3 regions of the Photorhabdus laumondii genome follow, and region 1 is predicted to be linked to each of the others. Evidence: predicted binding sites of a transcription regulator. Region 1 holds the regulator's gene; each other region holds the start of a gene.
What was found. The regulator LexA, encoded in region 1, represses DNA repair genes until DNA is damaged. The targets are predictions, from matches to a motif close to TNCTGTATGTACATACAGNA.
Positions count from the first base shown of each region.

Region 1 (3,292 bases):
ATGGGCAATAGTCTTGTCAGTGCCATGCTCAGTTGCCATATAGCGCAGAGATACTGTGTTTGAAAAGCGCACGAAACTATCTCGGCCTAGCCAGAGAATGGCAAAGAATTTTTGGATACCATTGAGTAGCCGTAAATGTGGAGCGTTCTGCCCTTCGCGTCCGGGGGAACGGCCGAACATGACAGAAACTGGCAGCAGTTGAATATCCAGATTGGGATTATTGCGATGTAGATCCAGATAAGCATGGAAAATTTTTACGGATTCTTGCTTTGGTGCGCAATAGCGGAATACACGTGGGCCATTATCGATAAATACATAACTGGGAAGTTCAGTGTCACCGATCTCCAGTAAATTTAATGGGTCCGGCAGATCCTGCTCAAGACATTGCTGACGTAATGCCAGTAAGTCTGCTTTAGAGTGATACGGTAGCACGTACAGAATCGGGCGTGTCGTATCGAGCCGCAATTCAGTGATCGGATCTGTAGGGATAAGTTTGCTCTTTACCAGTATTTTTAGTGGTAAATTCAATAATTTATAATATATTTTACGCCAACTTGACATAAATATCTTGAAGCCTCTTGTTAGCAACACGTTGCCAGCATATCAGAAACGGGGGTTGAGATCTGTTGCGTTAAGACAATAATAAGAGTGGAAAGTGTCAAATAACCTCATATTTGGTGTGAATAATTTATGGCGAATCAATCCAAGGGCTTAGCCCGTATCATTAAAGCAATCGTATATTCAGTGAAGGGTATTAGGGCGACATGGCAAAATGAAGCGGCTTTCCGTCAGGAAATAATTTTAGCGATATTGGCTATGATGGTTGCATTTTATCTGGATATCGGCGCTATTGAACGCATTTTACTGATTGGTTCAGTGATGCTGGTGTTGATTATGGAAATCCTGAATAGTGCTATTGAAGCAATTGTTGATCGTATTGGCAGTGAGTTCCATGAATTGTCCGGTCGCGCGAAAGATATGGGATCGGCGGCGGTCTTTCTGACGATGATGTTGTCATTAATTGTCTGGGGAACCATCCTTTGGCACTATTTTATGGCCTAATTTGGTTTAATAATTAGGTATTATATTATAATAGGCTGATTTTCTGCCTTAGTAGGTTCCCAATCGTTATTTAGCTGTATATACTTACATATTGACTGTATAAACAAACAGGGGACGAAATGAAAGCACTTACCGCAAGGCAGCAGCAAGTTTATGACTTGGTGCGTGACCATATTTCGCAAACAGGTATGCCGCCAACGCGTGCTGAAATTGCAGCCCGTCTTGGCTTTCGTTCACCTAACGCGGCTGAAGAGCATTTAAAAGCATTGGCTCGTAAAGGGGTGATAGAGATTGTTGCTGGGGCATCTAGGGGTATCCGTTTGCTGTTGGAAGAATCTGGTTTACCGTTAATTGGTCGTGTCGCCGCAGGTGAACCACTGTTGGCACAGGAGCATATTGAAAGTCATTATCAGGTTGATCCTGCATTGTTTAAGCCAAGTGCAGATTTCCTGCTGCGGGTCAGCGGAATGTCTATGAAAGATGTTGGGATTATGGATGGTGATCTGCTGGCTGTGCATAAAACACAAAATGTTCGTAATGGGCAGATTATTGTTGCTCGCATTGAAGATGAAGTGACGGTAAAACGTTTTAAACAGACCGGAAATAAAGTTGAATTGTTGGCAGAAAACCCCGAATTTAAGCCAATTGAGGTGGATTTGCGTGAACAGGGCCTGACAATTGAAGGATTGGCGGTTGGGGTGATTCGTAACGGCAACTGGTCCTGATAGTAAAATATCAAATTGTTGTTTTTGGAATGGTTAAAGAATTGCAATATTACGGCAGAATCATGTTGTTGAATTTATCGTTGTGATTATCTTAAACGTGATTCTGCGGTTGTTTATTTCAGTCTGGCTCTGCACCAAAAGTAAGTATTTACTTGCTATCTATTTCTTTTTACTTCCTTCAATTCTGTGGTCATGCTGGCATTCATCTCGTTTAATACAGGATTCTATCTCTTCACAAGGTGAACATAAGCCATGCGCTTCGATGACTGTATGGCGTAAACTGAACCCGGCTGTTTTTGCTAACTGTTGGATGGCGGATTCAATGGTTCCACCATCTCGCTCGGTAACAGAACCACAACGATCACAAATAAACATTGCTGAAGTGTGGCTTGGCTGTTCAATATGGTGACATAGGACATAACTGTTGGTGGATTCTATTTTATGAATAAACCCCTGTTCCAACAGAAATTCCAGTGCCCGGTATATGGTCGGCGGTTTAGCCTGTGGTTCTGCTTCCCGTAGCAAATCCAGTAAATCATAAGCACTGATTGCCCCTGGCTGCTCTGAAATGAGACGCAAAACTTCAAGCCGCTGAGGAGTAAAGCGGACTCCACGAGCCTGGCAAATAACTTCGGCCTGTTCCAGTAATTTTTTTTGATTAATCAATTTCATTGCGCCTCTTACAACCAGTACGATGATAATATTGTGATGTTATCATGTTTCTTCAATAGAAAATATTATCCAGAAAAGTTCATTGTGATTGTCCCCTGATGGAGTTAATTTGGCTAAATTGGTACTCAGTAGCAAAAATAATGTTTTCTTGAAGTTTATGATAATACAGACAAGAATTATCGTATATGACAGATAATTTTCGGAAAGGAAGCATTTGTGATGAAAGAGCTTTTACAAAATCAGCCTCATTATAGACAGTTCCCCGTTAAAGGCTATCAGGTAATGAAGCATATTATCTCTGAAAAAAGAAAGTTACCTTTTCTAAGTGCATTATATGCGTTGATTAATATTTTATTTGTAATTGCGGTATGTATGGGTATTGTATTATCTGTAGCAATTGTTTTATTTATAATAGGTAATGTATCTGTCCCTGATACGGACTATTTACTTCTGGCACAAGTAGGTGGTGTAGCATTATTTGGCGTAATGTTACTCTTGGTTATTATTTATCGCATTGTTAAGCGTCCTGAATGGGAACAACGGCGTTATTATCAACAAGCAGGTTTATCTCTTTTACCCGAAGATAAGCGTCAGGTATTACGACTCAATATTGTTGGTGACTATTGGCTAGGTTTTTGGAGTGAAACTCTAGAGCATTATCCTCTACAGTCACGGGTTGCCCATGATAGCTATCGTTACTGTCTGCTGCCATTATCTCCGACTCAGGAACATCAATCCCAATTATACAGCGACTGGGGAATTATTGATGAAGAAGGGTATATGAAAATGCTAACGGGTTTGTGGGAGGGGGTACATTCAAAACATTTTGCTAT
Region 1 is NZ_CP024901.1:5,103,401-5,106,692, reverse strand. It holds gene plsB (glycerol-3-phosphate 1-O-acyltransferase PlsB) at 1-561, opposite strand, end outside; gene PluTT01m_RS22425 (diacylglycerol kinase) at 691-1,062, shown strand; gene lexA (transcriptional repressor LexA) at 1,182-1,787, shown strand; gene zur (zinc uptake transcriptional repressor Zur) at 1,947-2,459, opposite strand; gene PluTT01m_RS22410 (DUF1266 domain-containing protein) at 2,679-3,292, shown strand, end outside.

Region 2 (3,292 bases), 2.0 Mb from region 1:
CAAGGCGGTACGCTGCGTAATGCCATTCCTCGTGAAGGCCATGTTATTGTTGCTATTCCTGCCGATAAAGCAGCACAGCTTACCCAACTGAAAGATAACTACTTGGATATACTGAAAAATGAGTATGCCATCGTTGAGAAAAACCTGACTGTATTACTGGAAGAGGTTGAAACCGATATTCAGGCATTAACTGATGATTGCCAAAACCGTTTTATCTCACTGCTAAACAGTACCCCCAATGGTGTTATCCGTATGAGTGATGTCATCAAAGGTGTAGTAGAAACCTCGCTAAACGTGGGCGTTGTTGCAATGGAACAAGATAAAGTGAATATCATTTGCTTAATCCGTTCGCTTATCGACAGCGGCAAGTCCTATATCATCGGTATGCTCTCTTCGCTCGCTAAACTGTCAAATGCCGAGATTTCCGCTAAAGGTGATTACCCCGGCTGGCAGCCAGATGCAAGTTCTCCTGTAATGCACTTAGTAAGTGAAACTTATCAACAGTTATTCGATAAGACACCTAATATTATGGTAATCCATGCAGGGCTGGAATGTGGCCTATTCAAGAAACCTTATCCTGATATGGATATGGTATCTATCGGGCCAACCATTACGGGCGCTCACTCTCCTGACGAACAAGTGCACATCAAAAGTGTCGGGCAATATTGGCAACTGCTGACTGCAATTTTGAAAGCCATTCCTGAAAAGGCTTAATCAGTTCTCCCCTGCCCTATGTGATGGCAGGGGAATTACCATTCAAGCAAGAGTTGCCGCTCAATTTCTGGGTCCTGCAACGTCACGTGCAAACCAACCAAACGAACGCCACGCCCTTCCCGGCGAGATGTCCATGTTTTCTGGGCCAATTGCAGTAAATCCTGCTTATCCAATAATGGATGAACATGCTCCTGAGTGGTGAGTTGAAAATCATCAAATTTCAGTTTAATCCCCTGACGGGCAATCCGCAGATCAGGTTTAACGTTACTCAACCGTTTTTCTAATTCCAGATATAAACTTTCTATCAGTTCAGTGCACTGTTCCCATTGATGAATATCTCTCGCAAGTGTCCGCTCCACACCAATTGATTTTCGCAAACGATCTGGATTCACCAACCGTTCATCAATACCGTGACAACGATCCCAAAGTACCTGACCAAATTTCCCCAACTGTTTCACCAAAACAATGACGTCATATTTTTGTACATCAGAACAGGTTTCCAGCCCCATATTAGCCAGCCGTTGCACCATGACTTTGCCAACCCCCGGAATTTTTCGCAAAGGTAAAACCTTAATAAAATCAGCCACTCGATCAGGAGGAATGACATACTGCCCATTCGGTTTATTAATATCAGAAGCGATTTTTGCCAAAAATTTCACCGGTGCAATACCGGCTGATGCCGTCAATTGTAATTCATCAAAAATGGATTGACGGATCTCCTGTGCGATAAGCGTGGCAGATCCATAACAATGATGGCTATCAGTAACATTCAAATAAGCTTCATCCAATGACAGAGGCTCTATCCACTCAGTATAACGAGACAATATCTGATGGATATGCCGGGAAACCTCCCTATACAGTGCCATACGCCCCGGAAGAACTTTAAGCTGAGGGCAGAGTTTCAGCGCCATTGCAGTAGACATTGCACTACGTACTCCAAAACGACGGGCAGGATAATTAGCGGTACTAATAACACCTCGCCTGTCTGCATTGCCGCCCACAGCAATGGGAATATGACGAAGTGACGGATCATCACGCATTTCAATCGCTGCGTAGAAACAGTCCATATCAATATGAATAATCTTTCGCATTCTGCTTTAGCCTATCAACAACAACTGTATAAACATACATAAAAATAGACTCAAGAGCAATCTAGTAACAATATCGGCTAGTAACACCATCAGAGCGACGGTTAAAAGACACTTTTAGCTCAAATTTGAAAATATCTTGACCAATAAAATAATTAATTAATACCGTTATTAACTTTTCCCTGCCCGATTCCTTGCGTTAAGTGACCTATCCTGTAAGTGCAACTTTTCTATTTAACGACATTCCAAGGATACTAATAACAATGAAAAATAGCGGGAAACCACAAAAAACCTCAGCTACAGCGACTACACAGCCAATTAATCGCACTCTTCATTATGCTTTATCAAGCATAATTATGCTGAGTACGGGCCTGCCAGGTTATCTGGCTGCACAGGAAAATAGAGAGCAAAAATCAAAAGAAAAACCGGAAAAATCAGAGAAAGTCATTACACTTTCTACACTTTCTGTTATTGGTGGATTGAATAACAGCGTCAGTGCCGGAAGCTCGGTATTGAAAAAAGAGGATATTGAACGTACCCAGGCAGATAATATTGCCGAACTGCTTGATCAACTTCCCGGCGTTTCCATGTCAGGATCGCCTCGTCCAGGCGGCCAAACTCTGAATATCTGGGGAATGGGTGATACCGAAGACGTTAAAGTCACCTTAGATGATGCACCGAAAGGCTTCGAGAAATATCTCCAAGGCTCTATCTTTATTGAACCCGAATTAATCAAGCGAGTCGATGTCGATAAAGGCCCACATAATCTACTTGATGGTAATGGCGGATTTGGCGGAACGGTTAAAGTTGTGACCAAAGATGCCAGTGATTTATTACGGCCCGGAGAAGATTTTGGCGGATTGCTGAAATACAGTTATCACACCAATGATCGCCAAAATATTTATAGCAGCGCAGTCTATGGCCGAACAATAGAGGGCTTTGCTGACGGTCTGCTATATATGAGCAAACGAGATGGCGGCAATATTAAACGACCGGATGGCACCCGTTTTGCGTTCTCTAAAAGTGATCAGGCATCCTATTTACTGAAAACGAATTTTTACCTGAACGATGCTAATACATTGACACTTTCCGCTATCCGCTCTGATTCTGATGGCTGGCAGCCGTGGGCAGCAAAACGTGATGAGATAGCTGTTCCGTCAGAAGCCGACATTGAAAAATATGGTTGGAATGAAGCCTGGCGCCGGAAGTTAGTTTATCGTGATCAAACAGACCAAAATTACACAGCTAAATGGAATATTGCACCAGAAGACAATCCGTTACTTAACCTGACAGCAACCTATGCCTATTCGAAAACAGAACAGCATGATAAACGCTCTGAAAAAGCCCACAGCGGTTTTCTTGGTTCATTAGGAAATGAAAGCTGGATCGACTATGTAGATAACTTAGCAGATATAAATAACAAAAGTGCTTTTATAACCGGACCAATAGAGCACACATTATTAGTTGGAGTTCGTTGGCATAAAAATCAA
Region 2 is NZ_CP024901.1:1,430,905-1,434,196, reverse strand. It holds gene pepD (beta-Ala-His dipeptidase) at 1-714, shown strand, start outside; gene dinB (DNA polymerase IV) at 750-1,805, opposite strand; gene PluTT01m_RS06335 (TonB-dependent hemoglobin/transferrin/lactoferrin family receptor) at 2,066-3,292, shown strand, end outside.
Region 2: dinB (DNA polymerase IV) is a predicted target of LexA. The motif match lies at 1,828-1,847, and genes of this name have one in related genera.

Region 3 (3,292 bases), 2.7 Mb from region 1:
TACAATCTTTCCAAAGACAGAGAAGATGAGACTCAACTATCTGACGAAACGTTGACTGGCTGGCGTGATATCTGTCTAAGGCTCAACCATCATCTAACCCCACAATCAGCCCTGTTCCGCCATGCAATCCGTATGTCTGTTCTGCTATGTAGTGGCTACACCATGATCCAGTGGTTAGATTTACAACATGGGTATTGGATTTTACTAACCAGTTTATTTGTTTGCCAACCCAACTACAGCGCTACTCGCCGCCGTTTAACACTGAGAATAATAGGAACCGTTGCCGGCGTATTGATCGGCTTACCAATCCTTTACTTTGTGCCATCCATTGAGGGGCAACTGGTGTTAATTGTCATTTCTGGTGTATTGTTCTTCGTCTTCCGTAACACCCAATATGCACATGCAACCCTGTTTATCACATTACTGGTATTATTATGCTTCAATTTGTTAGGTGAAGGCTTTGACGTCGCATTACCAAGAATTATTGATACATTAATTGGTTGTGGTAGCGCCTGGTTAGCCGTAAATTTCATTTGGCCAGACTGGAAATTCCGCCAGTTATCACAAGTGATAAACCGGACGATGAATACCAACTGTCGCTACCTTGATGCCATTTTAGTTCAATATTATCAGGGAAAAGATAATGGATTGACCTATCGAATTGCCCGCCGTGATGCCCATAATAGTGATGCAGAACTGGTATCCGCTATTTCAAACATGTCTGCCGAGCCGAAAAGTGACCAAACTTCTCAAGAAAAAGCATTCCAGCTATTGTGCCTAAATCACACCATGCTAAGTTACATCTCTGCGCTGGGAGCACATCGAGATAAATTGGATAATAAAGCTATTCTGGATATTCTTAATGATGCCGTTTGTTATGTCGATACAGCATTAAAATCGATATTAATAGACGATGATAGAATTAAGCAAATACCTGTCAACATAGTGAAAAGAATTGAGCAAGCGCCGGCAGAAAGAAATAGTAAAGAGCAACTGGTATTGCAACAAATCAGTTTATTAATAGAATTGCTACCTAAAATCACCAATATCATTAAACAAATTAATCAATTATAACCAGATTGACATACTGGGGCAGTTGACTGCCCCTTCTTTTAGCTGTTCACGATAAAGATCTAACAAGCCAATTCTTTGTGCCAGCGTAATAAATCATTACGGATCTGTACCGGTAAAACGGCTGAATGGCATCCTTCAATTGCACCAGCCAAAGCAAGTAACAAACTAACATTAGAATTTCTTTTATATTGATGCAGTTTTAAATAACTGGCTTTCGCACCTAACAACCGCAAATCTTCAACTTTACATATTCCGACTTTCCATAACTGACGTTCCAAAGACATTCCAAGATTAGGCAAATCCTTCAAACGCTCTGGTATCTTCTTTTTACCCGCCATTTCAATAAATGAGTAATGATAAGCCAAATACGCATATTGAGATAACAACTCTTGATCTTGCCAAAGTGACTCAACAACTTGATAATAACGCAAAGTTACAGGCACCCCTTTTTTCGAGTAAATATAGTTTTTCATTCCTCTGGCTTTAAATAATACTTCAGCATGGCCATTTCCTCTTAAATATAATTCTCCATCAGCAATAATAGCGAACATAATCCCATCAGCTAACAGGCTGTAACCGCCGAACTGTGGCTTCCTTGTCAGTGCCCCAAACGAAGAAAAACCATTTTTGAGTTGAGTAAAACGTACCTCAGACAAAAACATACAGATCACTCCATGAGTTTTGTGCAAATAAATCTCTTATCCATAGATTTGTTCCAGTTATTAGTAAAATAAATAACAGGAACAAGCAATTAAAAACATACGCAATCCAATTTTATCTGCCAATGGTTAAATGAGTTTACAGCCATTTACAGTCAATATTTGCGAAGCTCTTTGAAAAAATAGACTTGATCTTAGCTTGGCATGAAGATACTGTATATTAATACAGTTAATTATGGCGAGGTTCATTTATGGGCATTCAATCATCCTGGTTTTACTCTTCTAAACATCAGTCAGCCAAAAGAGAGGGTATGGTGAAAGAGGGTAAAGGAGGTATAGTGAGTGAATTGATTTATAGTAATAACCAATATAGTGATAACCAATATAGCGATAACCAAGCGGTCATTAATCGTATATTGCTACCTTTGTTACGCCAATCTGGAAATGAAGCCCGCTGGTTGCTATGGGTTAGTCCACATAAAAAACTGAGCCGCCAATGGTTAATTAACTCTGGATTACCTTTAGATAAGATTATCCAATTAAATCGCATGAGCTCCATTACAACGGTAGAAGCAATGGAAAGAGCATTGGCGAGTGGTAATTACAGCGTGGTGCTTGGCTGGTTACCAACGTTATCGGGAAAAGATACCGTGAGATTACAGGCTGCGGCACAAAAAGGTAATGCACTAGGCTTTATTATGCGCCCACAAGATGTAAGTAAAGAAACTAGCCGTGCTGAATCGCGATCGGATTTACTAAAAATCCACTCCATTCACTACCATTGACTAAAACCAAGCATTATCGCAATATTCATAACACAAAATAGCCAATTCAGACCAAGAACCACTGATCACAATTAAAATCAATTAATTAAGGTAAGATCAGTTGTAAAGAATAGTAAAGTTTTTTTGAAATCATACATTATCTTTTAAATTTTTTACTCTATTAATCAAGGGGCACTTGTAACTTTTTAACTTCGTTGTAGACTTTACACCATTAAAGGTTACTGCACTTACTACCTTTGTATTGTTTAGTCCATCGGTTTTATGGAAGTGCAGTATTCCTAACTGAGTTCTTTAATCAATATGGCTCAACAGCCTATCTTAGTAGATATTAAAAGATACGATACCCTATAGATTTCAAGATGCATCGCGACGGCAAGGGAGTGAATCCCCGGGAGCATAGATAACTATGTGACTGGGGTGAGCGAGTGCAGCCAACAAAGAGGCAACTTGAAAGATGACGGGTATAAATTAGTGCGGGCCATTCTTATGGGTAAACAGTGAACACGGAAATGCGTAAAATTCAAAGCGTACACACAATAACGGTACCGAAGAATTTGAACACAACTCAGTGTTCGCTTTTATTACAAAGAATGGCAAATGAAATAGCCTAATGGGGTAGGCAGTAAGTAAAAAGGCTCCCAAAGCCAATTGCCTATTGGGTGATGATAATAACGAGGCGTTAAAATGAAAAAGATAGCTATCGCGGTAGCAGTGGCAGTGGCCGCTTTCACAACTGCAACGCAAGCAGCTCCAAAAGACAACACTTGGTATACC
Region 3 is NZ_CP024901.1:2,118,812-2,122,103, reverse strand. It holds gene yccS (YccS family putative transporter) at 1-1,074, shown strand, start outside; gene PluTT01m_RS09215 (TfoX/Sxy family DNA transformation protein) at 1,134-1,736, opposite strand; gene sulA (SOS-induced cell division inhibitor SulA) at 1,985-2,518, shown strand; gene ompA (porin OmpA) at 3,203-3,292, shown strand, end outside.
Region 3: sulA (SOS-induced cell division inhibitor SulA) is a predicted target of LexA. The motif match lies at 1,945-1,964, and genes of this name have one in related genera.